DNA from 2 places in the Pseudonocardia spirodelae genome. Region 2 is predicted to be linked to the other one. Evidence: predicted binding sites of a transcription regulator. Region 2 holds the regulator's gene; the other holds the start of a gene.
What was found. The regulator LexA, encoded in region 2, represses DNA repair genes until DNA is damaged. The targets are predictions, from matches to a motif close to CGAACACGTGTTCG.
Positions count from the first base shown of each region.

Region 1 (4,937 bases), on a different contig from region 2:
CGCCGCGACGACGGCGGCGAGCTCGTCCGGCGGGATCGTCCCGTCGTCGATGTTGGCGTGGCGGTCGCGGGCGGAGTCGAACGCGTCGCGCGAGTTGTTCAGGTGGATCAGGTCGATCCGGCCGGTGATCGCGCGGACCCGGTCGACGATCCCGGCCAGCTCCTCGCCGCCGGCGAAGGCGTGGCAGGTGTCGAGGCAGAAGCCGACGCCGAACTCGCCGACGGCGTCCCACAGCCGGCCCAGCGCGTCGAACCGGCGCGCCATCGCGTTGTCCCCGCCCGCGGTGTTCTCGATCAGGACGGGCACGTCGAAGCCGTGCTCGCCGGCCTGGCGCTCGACGAACTTGCGCCAGTTGTCGATCCCGGCGGCCGGGTCGTCGTCCTTCGTGACGTGCCCGCCGTGCACGACCAGGCCGAACGCGCCCACCTCGGCGGCCCCGGCCAGGTGCTGCTGGACGATCTTGCGGCTCGGGATGCGGATCCGGTTGTTCGTGGACGCCACGTTCGCCGTGTAGGGCGCGTGCACCACGACGCCGACCTCCGACGCCGCGAGCTCCGCCGCGCGCGGGTGCGGCGGCGGCTTCTTCCAGCCCTGCGGGTCGGAGAGGAACAGCTGGACCACCTCGGCGCCGACCTCGGCGGCCGCGGCCAGCGGGTCCTCGGCGTCCCGGACGTGTGCACCGATCTGCATGCCCGCACGGTAGCGACGACCCCCGACAGCCCGCCGCGACGGCTCCGGCGGCCCGGCCGTACCCGCAGGTCGGCGGGCCGGGAGCCGTTGCTAACCTGGTCGGGCATCCCCGCAGCTCCCGAGCATGTACGGCGAGACTGTCGGGGTGCGCTGAGAACCTCCTGTCACGGCCGTCCGGGTCGTGACCGTTTCGAGTCCATAGGAGGTGAGTGGTTCTCATGCGTCACTACGAGGTCATGGTCATCCTCGACGGCGGCCTGGACGAGCGCACCGTGCAGCCGTCCCTGGAGCAGTTCCTCACCGTCGTGAAGAACGACGGCGGATCGGTCGAGAAGATCGAGGTCTGGGGCAAGCGCCGCCTGGCCTACGAGATCAAGAAGCAGGGCGAGGCCATCTACGCGGTCCTCGACATCACCGCGGAGCCGGCCACCGTCGCCGAGCTGGACCGTCAGCTGGGTCTGAACGAGTCCGTGCTGCGCACCAAGGTCCTGCGCAAGGACGTCACCCGCACGCCGGCGCCCGCCGCCGGCTGATTGGAGCCGTCATGGCCGGCGAGACCGTCATCACCGTCGTGGGCAACCTGACGGCGGATCCCGAGCTGCGGTTCACCCCCTCCGGCGCCGCGGTCGCCAACTTCACCGTGGCGTCCACCCCGCGCACCTTCGACCGCCAGTCCGGCGAGTGGAAGGACGGCGAGGCGCTCTTCCTGCGCTGCAACATCTGGCGCCAGGCGGCGGAGAACGTCGCCGAGTCCCTGACCCGCGGCGCGCGCGTCGTGGTCCAGGGTCGTCTGCGCCAGCGGTCCTTCGAGACCAAGGAAGGCGAGAAGCGCACCGTCGTGGAGATGGAGGTCGACGAGGTCGGCCCCTCGCTCCGCTACGCGACCGCGAAGGTCAACAAGGTCAACCGGGGCGGAGGCTCCGGTGGCTTCGGTGGCGGCGGCGGTGGCGGCTACGACGGGGGCGGCGGCGGCTACGGCGGCGGCGCCCGGCAGGGCGGCGGGTCCGGTGGAGGCAACTCCGGCGGCTATGACGACCCCTGGGGTTCGGCCCCGCCCGCGGGCAGCGGCGCGGCGTCCGACGACGAGCCCCCCTTCTGATCCACGCATCCCTCCACCCGTGACGGGTGGGGGACGATCTCCAGGAGCACCACCATGGCCAAGGCCATCGTGCGCAAGCCGAAGAAGAAGGTCTGCGCGTTCTGCAAGGACAAGGCCCAGCTGATCGACTACAAGGACACCGGTCTGCTGCGGAAGTTCATCTCCGACCGCGGCAAGATCCGCGCCCGTCGTGTCACCGGCAACTGCCGGCAGCACCAGCGGGACGTCGCCGTCGCGGTCAAGAACTCCCGCGAGGTGGCCCTGCTTCCGTACACCTCGACCGCCCGCTGAGGAAGGAGAGACACATGAAGCTCATCCTCAACGCCGACGTCCCGAACCTGGGCGCCCCGGGCGACATCGTCGAGGTCAAGGACGGCTACGGCCGCAACTACCTGCTGCCGCGCAAGCTCGCGGTCGTCGCCACCCGTGGCGCCGAGAAGCAGGTCGAGCAGATCCGCCGGGCCCAGAAGGCCCGCGAGATCCGCGACCTGGGCCACGCCCAGCAGGTGGACTCGCAGCTGCGCAACATCAACGTGACCGTCCCGGCCAAGGCCGGCGACACCGGCCGCCTGTTCGGCTCGGTCACCCCGGCGCAGGTCGTCGACGCCGTCAAGGCGGCCGGCGGCCCGGTGCTGGACAAGCGCAGCATCGACGTCCCGGGTCACATCAAGACCCTGGGCAAGCACCAGGTGGAGGTTCGCCTGCACCCGGAGGTCACCACCGAGCTGCCGATCGCGGTCGTCGCGAGCTGAGCGGTCCGGTGGTCACACGACCACCGAGCGTAGTCAGGGCGGTGTCCGGAGCCTCGTGCTCCGGGCACCGCCCTGTCGTGTGTCCGGGCCCGGTCCGTACGGCCGGGCGGGTACGGTCCGCAGTCCGCGGTGGACGATCCACTCCGGTCGGGTGACATCATGCGGGATGCGTTGTCACGCAGCCGACACGCCGGGAAGTGACGGCCCGCTCGACGGGCGGGCCTGTGGACGCGCCCGGCGGCGAACGGTCCGCCACGGCCTCCGACACGCCTGCGACGGGCGTGCGGCGACACGCCAGAGCAAAGTTGTCCACACCCGGTTCACCCCCTCTGAACTGCGACGACGCTCGTTTCTTGGTCATTGTCCCCAGGTTGTCCCCAGCACGGTCCCGGGACGGGCGGCATCCGTGCACAGTTCATCCCCAAGTCGATCACCAGAGCGGTTCGACCCGGGCCGCCGCGCCGACCTACCCTCGGTCGCACCGGCACGCGAGCGCTCCGCCGACCGGCCGCGCCCGGCGCGGCCCGGCGGTCACCGCGCCGGCCGGAAGACCACCGACGACGGACGCGGGCGGGTGCACCACACCGCTCGCGCGTCGAACGTGCGTTCGGTATCGTGTCCCTTGGGGGTGACGCTGCGTATGGCTCTGACGGACGACCGTCCCGGCAACAGGCCCCGTGCGGTCCGCGACGGCGAGAAGGCCGGCGGCTCCGGGGACGGCGCGGGCGGCGCGTTCGACCGTCAGCCACCGCAGGACCTCACCGCCGAGCAGTCGGTGCTCGGCGGCATGCTGCTGAGCAAGGACGCGATCGCCGACGTCGTCGAGGTGCTGCGCCCGGAGGACTTCTACCGGCCCGCGCACCAGACCGTCTACGAGACGATCCTGGACCTCTACGGCCGCGGCGAGCCCGCGGACGCGGTGACCGTGTCCGCCGAGCTGCAGCGGCGCGGCGAGCTGGTCCGCCTCGGTGGCGCGCCCTACCTGCACACGCTCATCGCGACCGTCCCGACGGCGGCGAACGCGGCGTACTACGCGGAGATCGTCGGGGAGAAGGCGATCCTGCGGCGCCTGGTCGAGGCCGGCACCCGGATCGTGCAGCTCGGCTACCACGGCGCCGAGGGCGGCGAGGTCGACGACGTCGTGGACCGGGCCCAGGCCGCGGTCTACGAGGTCACCGAGCGCACCACCACCGAGGACTACACGGTGCTGGAGGAGCTCCTCCAGCCGACGATGGACGAGATCGACGCCATCGCCTCCCGGGGCGGCATGTCCTCGGGCGTGCCGACCGGGTTCGCCGACCTGGACCAGGTGACGAACGGCCTGCATCCGGGCCAGATGGTCGTCGTCGCGGCCCGGCCGGGTCTGGGCAAGTCGACCCTCGGGCTGGACTTCGCCCGTTCCTGCTCGATCCGGCACGGCATGACCAGCGCGTTCTTCTCGCTGGAGATGAGCAAGTCCGAGATCGTCATGCGCCTGCTCTCCGCGGAGGCGCGGATCCGGCTGGCCGACATGCGCGCCGGCCGGATGTCCGACGAGGACTGGACGCGGATGGCGCGGCGGATGTCGGAGATCTCCGAGGCGCCGCTCTACATCGACGACTCGCCGAACCTGACCCTGATGGAGATCCGGGCCAAGGCGCGGCGGATGAAGCAGCGCAACGACCTGAAGCTGATCATCCTCGACTACCTGCAGCTGATGACGTCGGGCCGCAAGGTCGAGTCGCGTCAGCAGGAGGTCTCGGAGTTCTCCCGGCAGATCAAGCTGCTGGCCAAGGAGCTCGAGGTGCCGGTGGTCGCGATGAGCCAGCTGAACCGTGGTCCCGAGCAGCGCACCGACAAGCGGCCGATGCTGTCGGACCTGCGTGAGTCCGGCTCCATCGAGCAGGACGCGGACATGGTGGTGCTGCTGCACCGGCCCGACGCGTTCGAGCAGGACGACCCGCGGGCCGGCGAGGCGGACCTGATCCTGGCCAAGCACCGAAACGGCCCGACGACCACGATCACGGTCGCCCACCAGCTGCACTACAGCCGGTTCTCCGACCTCGCGCACGGCTGAGGCCGGTCGCCGCCCGCACGGGCGGCGGCGGGGCGCGGGTCAGGCGGCGCCGGGCCGCGGCTGCGGCCCGGTGGTGGCGGCGACGCCCAGGGCCAGCGCGGCCACGACGATCCCGGTCACCACGACCGGCACGTTCACCGTGACGGCGCCGAGCAGGAGCACCACCAGTGCCAGGCCGAGCAGCGCCGTGGGCAGCGGGCCCGCGCCGTGCATCGAGCGCTGGTGGGTGCCGGGGCCCGCGAGCAGGCGACCGCTGCGGCGGGCGGCGCCCAGGGCGGAGAACCTGCGGACCAACCGCGGATCGGTCAGCCGCAGCTGCACCTCGATCTCGTGCAGCCGC
Region 1 is NZ_JBBJUP010000023.1:83,039-87,975, reverse strand. It holds gene WJX68_RS22980 (deoxyribonuclease IV) at 1-690, opposite strand, end outside; gene rpsF (30S ribosomal protein S6) at 909-1,223, shown strand; gene WJX68_RS22970 (single-stranded DNA-binding protein) at 1,235-1,789, shown strand; gene rpsR (30S ribosomal protein S18) at 1,844-2,080, shown strand; gene rplI (50S ribosomal protein L9) at 2,095-2,541, shown strand; gene dnaB (replicative DNA helicase) at 3,182-4,597, shown strand; gene WJX68_RS22950 (DUF3040 domain-containing protein) at 4,637-4,937, opposite strand, start outside.
Region 1: a site for LexA is predicted at 3,138-3,151, ahead of dnaB (replicative DNA helicase). Genes of this name have one in related genera too.

Region 2 (4,937 bases):
GCGACGGCGCCGCGACCGCCGTCCGTCGCTCCGGACGGGCCGCGGCGGGCGGCCACCCGATGCGGGGACACGCCCGCTGGACGCGCCGGACGGCGTGCGCGCGTCGTGACGGTGACGACGGCACGGCGCACCGGTGGCCGCGCGGCGACACCGCGGGCCGCGGAGCCCGGCGGGCAGCCCTGGACGGAGTACCGGTCAGTGGCCGACGGTCACCGCGGGCGCACCCGCGGACGGGGCGTTCCACCCGGCGGCGGCGTCGCCCAGCAGACCCAGGCCGACGACGACGGTCGCGGTGCACAGCGCGACGGCGAGACCGGCGAGCAGGCGCTCGACCCGGCCGCGCACGCCCGCCCGGGCGCGGGCACGCCGCGGCCGGGGCGGGACGAGACAGCGCCGCTCCAGGGGCCGGACGGTCCGCGGCGGCGGGACGGCCACCGAGCGGGCCGGACGCACCGCACCGGGCGCCGACGCCGGAGCGCACGGCGCGGTCCACAGCGCCGCGGCGCGCGGGGCGCCCGAGGGGCCCTCGGTCCGCACGGGCCCTCCGGCCCCGGCGGCTCCGGCGCGGCGGGCCCGGGCCGCGGGGTGGCGGGCCACCGACGCGGCCAGCGCCCGCTCGCGCGCACCCTGCGGCGCCCACCGCCGCGCGGCCCGCTCGGCGGCCGGGACCCGCGCCGCGCGCGGCGGCGCGGGCGCACCGGACGGCGCCGCGGCCGGCGAGCCCGGCACCGGCTCCCCGAGCGGCACCGCGCGCGCGGCCGCTCCCCCGGCCACCCGCAGGCCACCGCCGCCCGTGCCGGTGCCCGTCGCCCCGGCCCCGGCCGTGACCCCGGCCAGGGCTCCGGCGCGGCCGTACCCGCGGACCCGCTCGTCGCGCTCTCGCATCGTTCCTCCTGCCGTCGGACCGCCCGTCCCCCGGGCGGCCTCCCCTCGCCCCGACCGGCCCTTCCCCGAGCCCGGTCGAACGGGCGTACGAGCGGTGTAGCAGCCGGCACCGACAAGAACCGCGTCGCCGCAGGTCGGAGCCGGTTCCACGGTCACCGCGCGCCGGCCACGGTCACCGGCGCCACGGGCGCCTGCGCGACCGCGGCGACGTCGGCGAGCACCCCGAGGGCGAGCACCGCGACCGCCGAGGCCGCCGCGACCCCGGCCGCCGCGACCGCGCGGCGCACCGGACCGGGCGCGGCACGACCGCGCAGCGGCCGCACGGGCCCCGCCGTCGCGACCGGACCCGCCACCGCCGTCGCCGCCGTCACCGCCACCGGGAGCACCACCGCGGACCGCCACCTCTCGCCTCGCCACCGCCGCACGGCCGGACGCCCCGCGGACCGCGCCCGATCGAACCCGTGTTCGATCGAACGCCCGTGCGATGTTGTACCACCGCGGGCCGACGGAATCCACGACACGCCCCGGCGAACTTCGAACGCATGTTTGGCGAACCGGCCGGGGGCGGCTAGGGTCGGCGCCGTAAGTACCCCGAGGAGGCGAATGCGATGGCAGCGGACGAGACCGGAGGCGGTGGACCCGGCGTGACCGGTACTGCCGCCGGCCGGGGATCCGCGAAGGTCCGGGAGTTCCCCGACCCCGCGGCCGACACCCGCGGCCTGACCCCGCGGCAGAAGAAGGTCCTGGCCGTGATCCGGGACTGGGTCGACCGCTACGGCTACCCGCCGAGCGTGCGCGAGATCGGGGACGCGGTGGGGCTGACCTCCACCTCCTCGGTGCACCACCAGCTGCGCACCCTGGAGCGCAAGGGCTTCCTGCGGCGCGACCCGAACCGCACCCGGGCGGTGGACGTCCGCAGCCCCGAGCAGATCGCCGGGACCGACGGCGCGGACACCGACGCCGACACCGCCGACCTGCGGTCCGAGCGCCCGGCGCCGGCCTTCGTCCCGCTGCTCGGCGACATCGCCGCGGGCGGGCCGATCCTGGCCGAGCAGGCCGTGCAGGACGTCTTCCCGCTGCCGCGCGAGATCGTCGGCGAGGGCACCCTGTTCCTGCTCAACGTCAAGGGCGACTCGATGGTCGACGCCGCGATCACCGACGGCGACTGGGTGGTCGTGCGCCAGCAGCCGGTGGCCGAGCAGGGCGAGGTCGTCGCCGCGATGATCGACGGCGAGGCCACGGTGAAGACCTTCCGCCGCAGGGACGGCCACATCTGGCTGATGCCGGCGAACGACGCCTACGACCCCATCCCGGGCGACGACGCGTCGATCCTCGGCCGGGTCGTCGCGGTCCTGCGCCGGCTCTGACCGGCGCCCCCGGCCGGGCCGGGGCGGGACTCACCGGCGGCGCCGCCGCCCGTGCAGGGCCATCGCCCCGACCCCGGCCAGCAGCACCGCGCCCAGCACGGCGGCGCCCGTGGCCGCGGGCAGCCACGGCGGGCCGGTGTCGACCGCCGGTGCCCGCCCGGGCTGGGCGACCACCGGCGCGCCGGGCCCGGTCGCGGCGGCCACCGCCCCCGGCGCCGCGACGACACCCGCCGCCGACAGGCCGCGGGCCTCGCTGCCCGAGTGCAGCGTGCCCCGCCCGTCGGGCGCGACCGCCTCGCCCTGGGCCTCCCCGGGCAGCGGCACCTGCAGGGGCGCCCCGCGCAGCGCCGTGACGACCGCGCCGGCGTCGGCCGGCCCGTCGGCGGGCAGCGGGAACACCCAGGCGTCGGTGTAGGTCCGCAGCACGACCGCGCGCCCGCCCGTCGCCCCCGGCGGGGACACGCCCCCGCCGGTGACGGTCCGCGAGCCGGCCGCCCCGAGCGGGCCGCCGCCCGTCCCGGACCAGGGCAGGACGACCTGCCCGGCCCGCACCCAGTCTCCGTCCGGTCCCGGACCGGCGGCGCGGTACACCCCGGCCGCACCGGTGGTCTTGTCGACGACCAGCGGCACGCCGTCGTCGCCGACGAGGACGGCCTCGGCGTCGCGCGGGCCGTCGGGATAGCGCAGGTCGTGCACCCGGACCGGACCGGCGGGAGGGAGCACCACGAGCCGCACCGAGGGGCGCCGCGCGCCGTTGTCGCCGATGTCGGCGACCCACAGCGACCCGTCGGCACCCAGCCCGAGGTCCTCGACGTCGGTGACGGCGACCCCGGTGTCCCGGACGGCGCTCACGGCACAGGTCGCCGGGTCGAGCGTGTACACCCGGGCGGTGCCGCCGCCGTCGGTGATCGCCTCGTAGCGCGCCGCCCCCGCCCCGGGCTGCCCCGGCGCGACCAGCCCGGACAGCTCCGACAGCCGCGGGTCGTCGACCGTGCAGACCGGCTCCGGGGCCGGTACCGGCGACGACGCGACACCCGCACCGGGCAGGCACAGCAGCGCCGCGAGCACCGCGCCGCCACGGCGGGAGCGCCGCAGGCGCGTCCGTGTCAGTGCCCGGCCGCCGTCGCCGGCAGCCCGCTCCCGTCCGTGTCGGGAACCGCGGAGCCGGCGACCGCGAACGGCAGGACCGCGGTGCCCAGCTCCGGCCCGACGCGGGCGCGGATCCTGGTGCCCTCGCCGGTGTGGGACTCGCTGAGGATCTCGCCCTCCTCGTGCAGCCGTGCCACCAGCCCACCCTCGGTGTAGGGCAGCAGCAGGTCGACCTCGAACTCCGGGCGCGGCAGCCGCTCGGCGATCCGCTCGCGCAGCTGCGCGATCCCGGCGCCGCTGTGCGCGGAGACGAACACCGCGTCGGGCTGGGCGTGCCGCAGCCGGGCCAGCGCGAGGTCCCCGGCGGTGTCGGTCTTGTTGATGACGAGGAGCTCGGGCGGCATCGTGTCGCCGGACTCCTCGCCGATCTCGACGAGTACCTGGCGGACCGCGGCGATCTGGTCGTCGGGCAGCGGGTCCGAGCCGTCGACGACGTGCACGAGCAGGTCGGCGCGGGCCGCCTCCTCCAGCGTGGAGCGGAACGCCTCCACCAGCTGGTGGGGCAGGTGGCGGACGAACCCGACGGTGTCGGTGAGGGTGTAGGCGTGCCCGTCGGGCGTCTCGGCCTTGCGGGTGGTCGGGTCCAGGGTCGCGAACAGCGCGTCCTGCACCAGCACGCCGGCGTCGGTGAGCTGGTTGAGCAGGCTGGACTTGCCCGCGTTGGTGTAGCCGACGATCGCGACCGACGGGACCTCGTTGCGGCGGCGGTTGCCACGCTGGGTCTCGCGGACCTGGCGCATCGCGCCGATCTCGCGGCGCAGCTTGGACATGCGGGCGCGGATCCGGCGGCGGTCGAGCTCGATCTTCGTCTCACCCGGGCCGCGGCCGCCGATGCCGACGCCGCCCGCGGCGCGGCCACCGACCTGCCGGGACAGCGCCTCGCCCCAGCCGCGCAGGCGCGGCAGCAGGTAGGACAGCTGGGCCAGCTCGACCTGGGCCTTGCCGTCCCGGGAGCGGGCGTGCTGGGCGAAGATGTCGAGGATCAGCGCGGTCCGGTCGATGACCTTGACCTTGAGCCGCTCCTCGAGCTGGCGGAGCTGGCCGGGCGAGAGCTCGCCGTCGCAGATCACGGTGTCGGCGCCGGTGGCGCGCACGGTGCCGAGCAGCTCCTCGACCTTGCCGGAGCCGATGAAGGTGGCCGGGTCGGGGGTGGAGCGGCGCTGCACGAGCCCGTCCATCACCTCGGACCCGGCGGTCTCGGCGAGGCGGGCGAGCTCGGTCAGGGAGTTCTCGGCCTGCTCGGCCGTCCCCTCGGTCCAGACGCCGACGAGGACGACGCGCTCGAGCTGGAGCTTCCGGTACTCGACCTCGGTGATGTCGGTGAGCTCGGTGGACAGCCCGTGGATGCGGCGCAGCGACGAGCGCTCCTCGAGGTCGAGCTCGCCGCCGGTCGGGACGTCGGAAGGGGTGTGGGCATCAGTCATCTTGCCGCCCAGTGTCCCACGTCGTGTCGCGCGTGTCCGCCCGGATTCGGCCCGGTCAGGCGGGCGCGTCCCACCAGCCGCGGTCGAGCTCGCCGGTGGCGAGCAGCACCGC
Region 2 is NZ_JBBJUP010000015.1:96,727-101,663, forward strand. It holds gene WJX68_RS18440 (hypothetical protein) at 196-885, opposite strand; gene WJX68_RS18445 (hypothetical protein) at 1,038-1,274, opposite strand; gene lexA (transcriptional repressor LexA) at 1,494-2,252, shown strand; gene WJX68_RS18455 (hypothetical protein) at 2,283-3,320, opposite strand; gene hflX (GTPase HflX) at 3,359-4,825, opposite strand; gene dapF (diaminopimelate epimerase) at 4,881-4,937, opposite strand, start outside.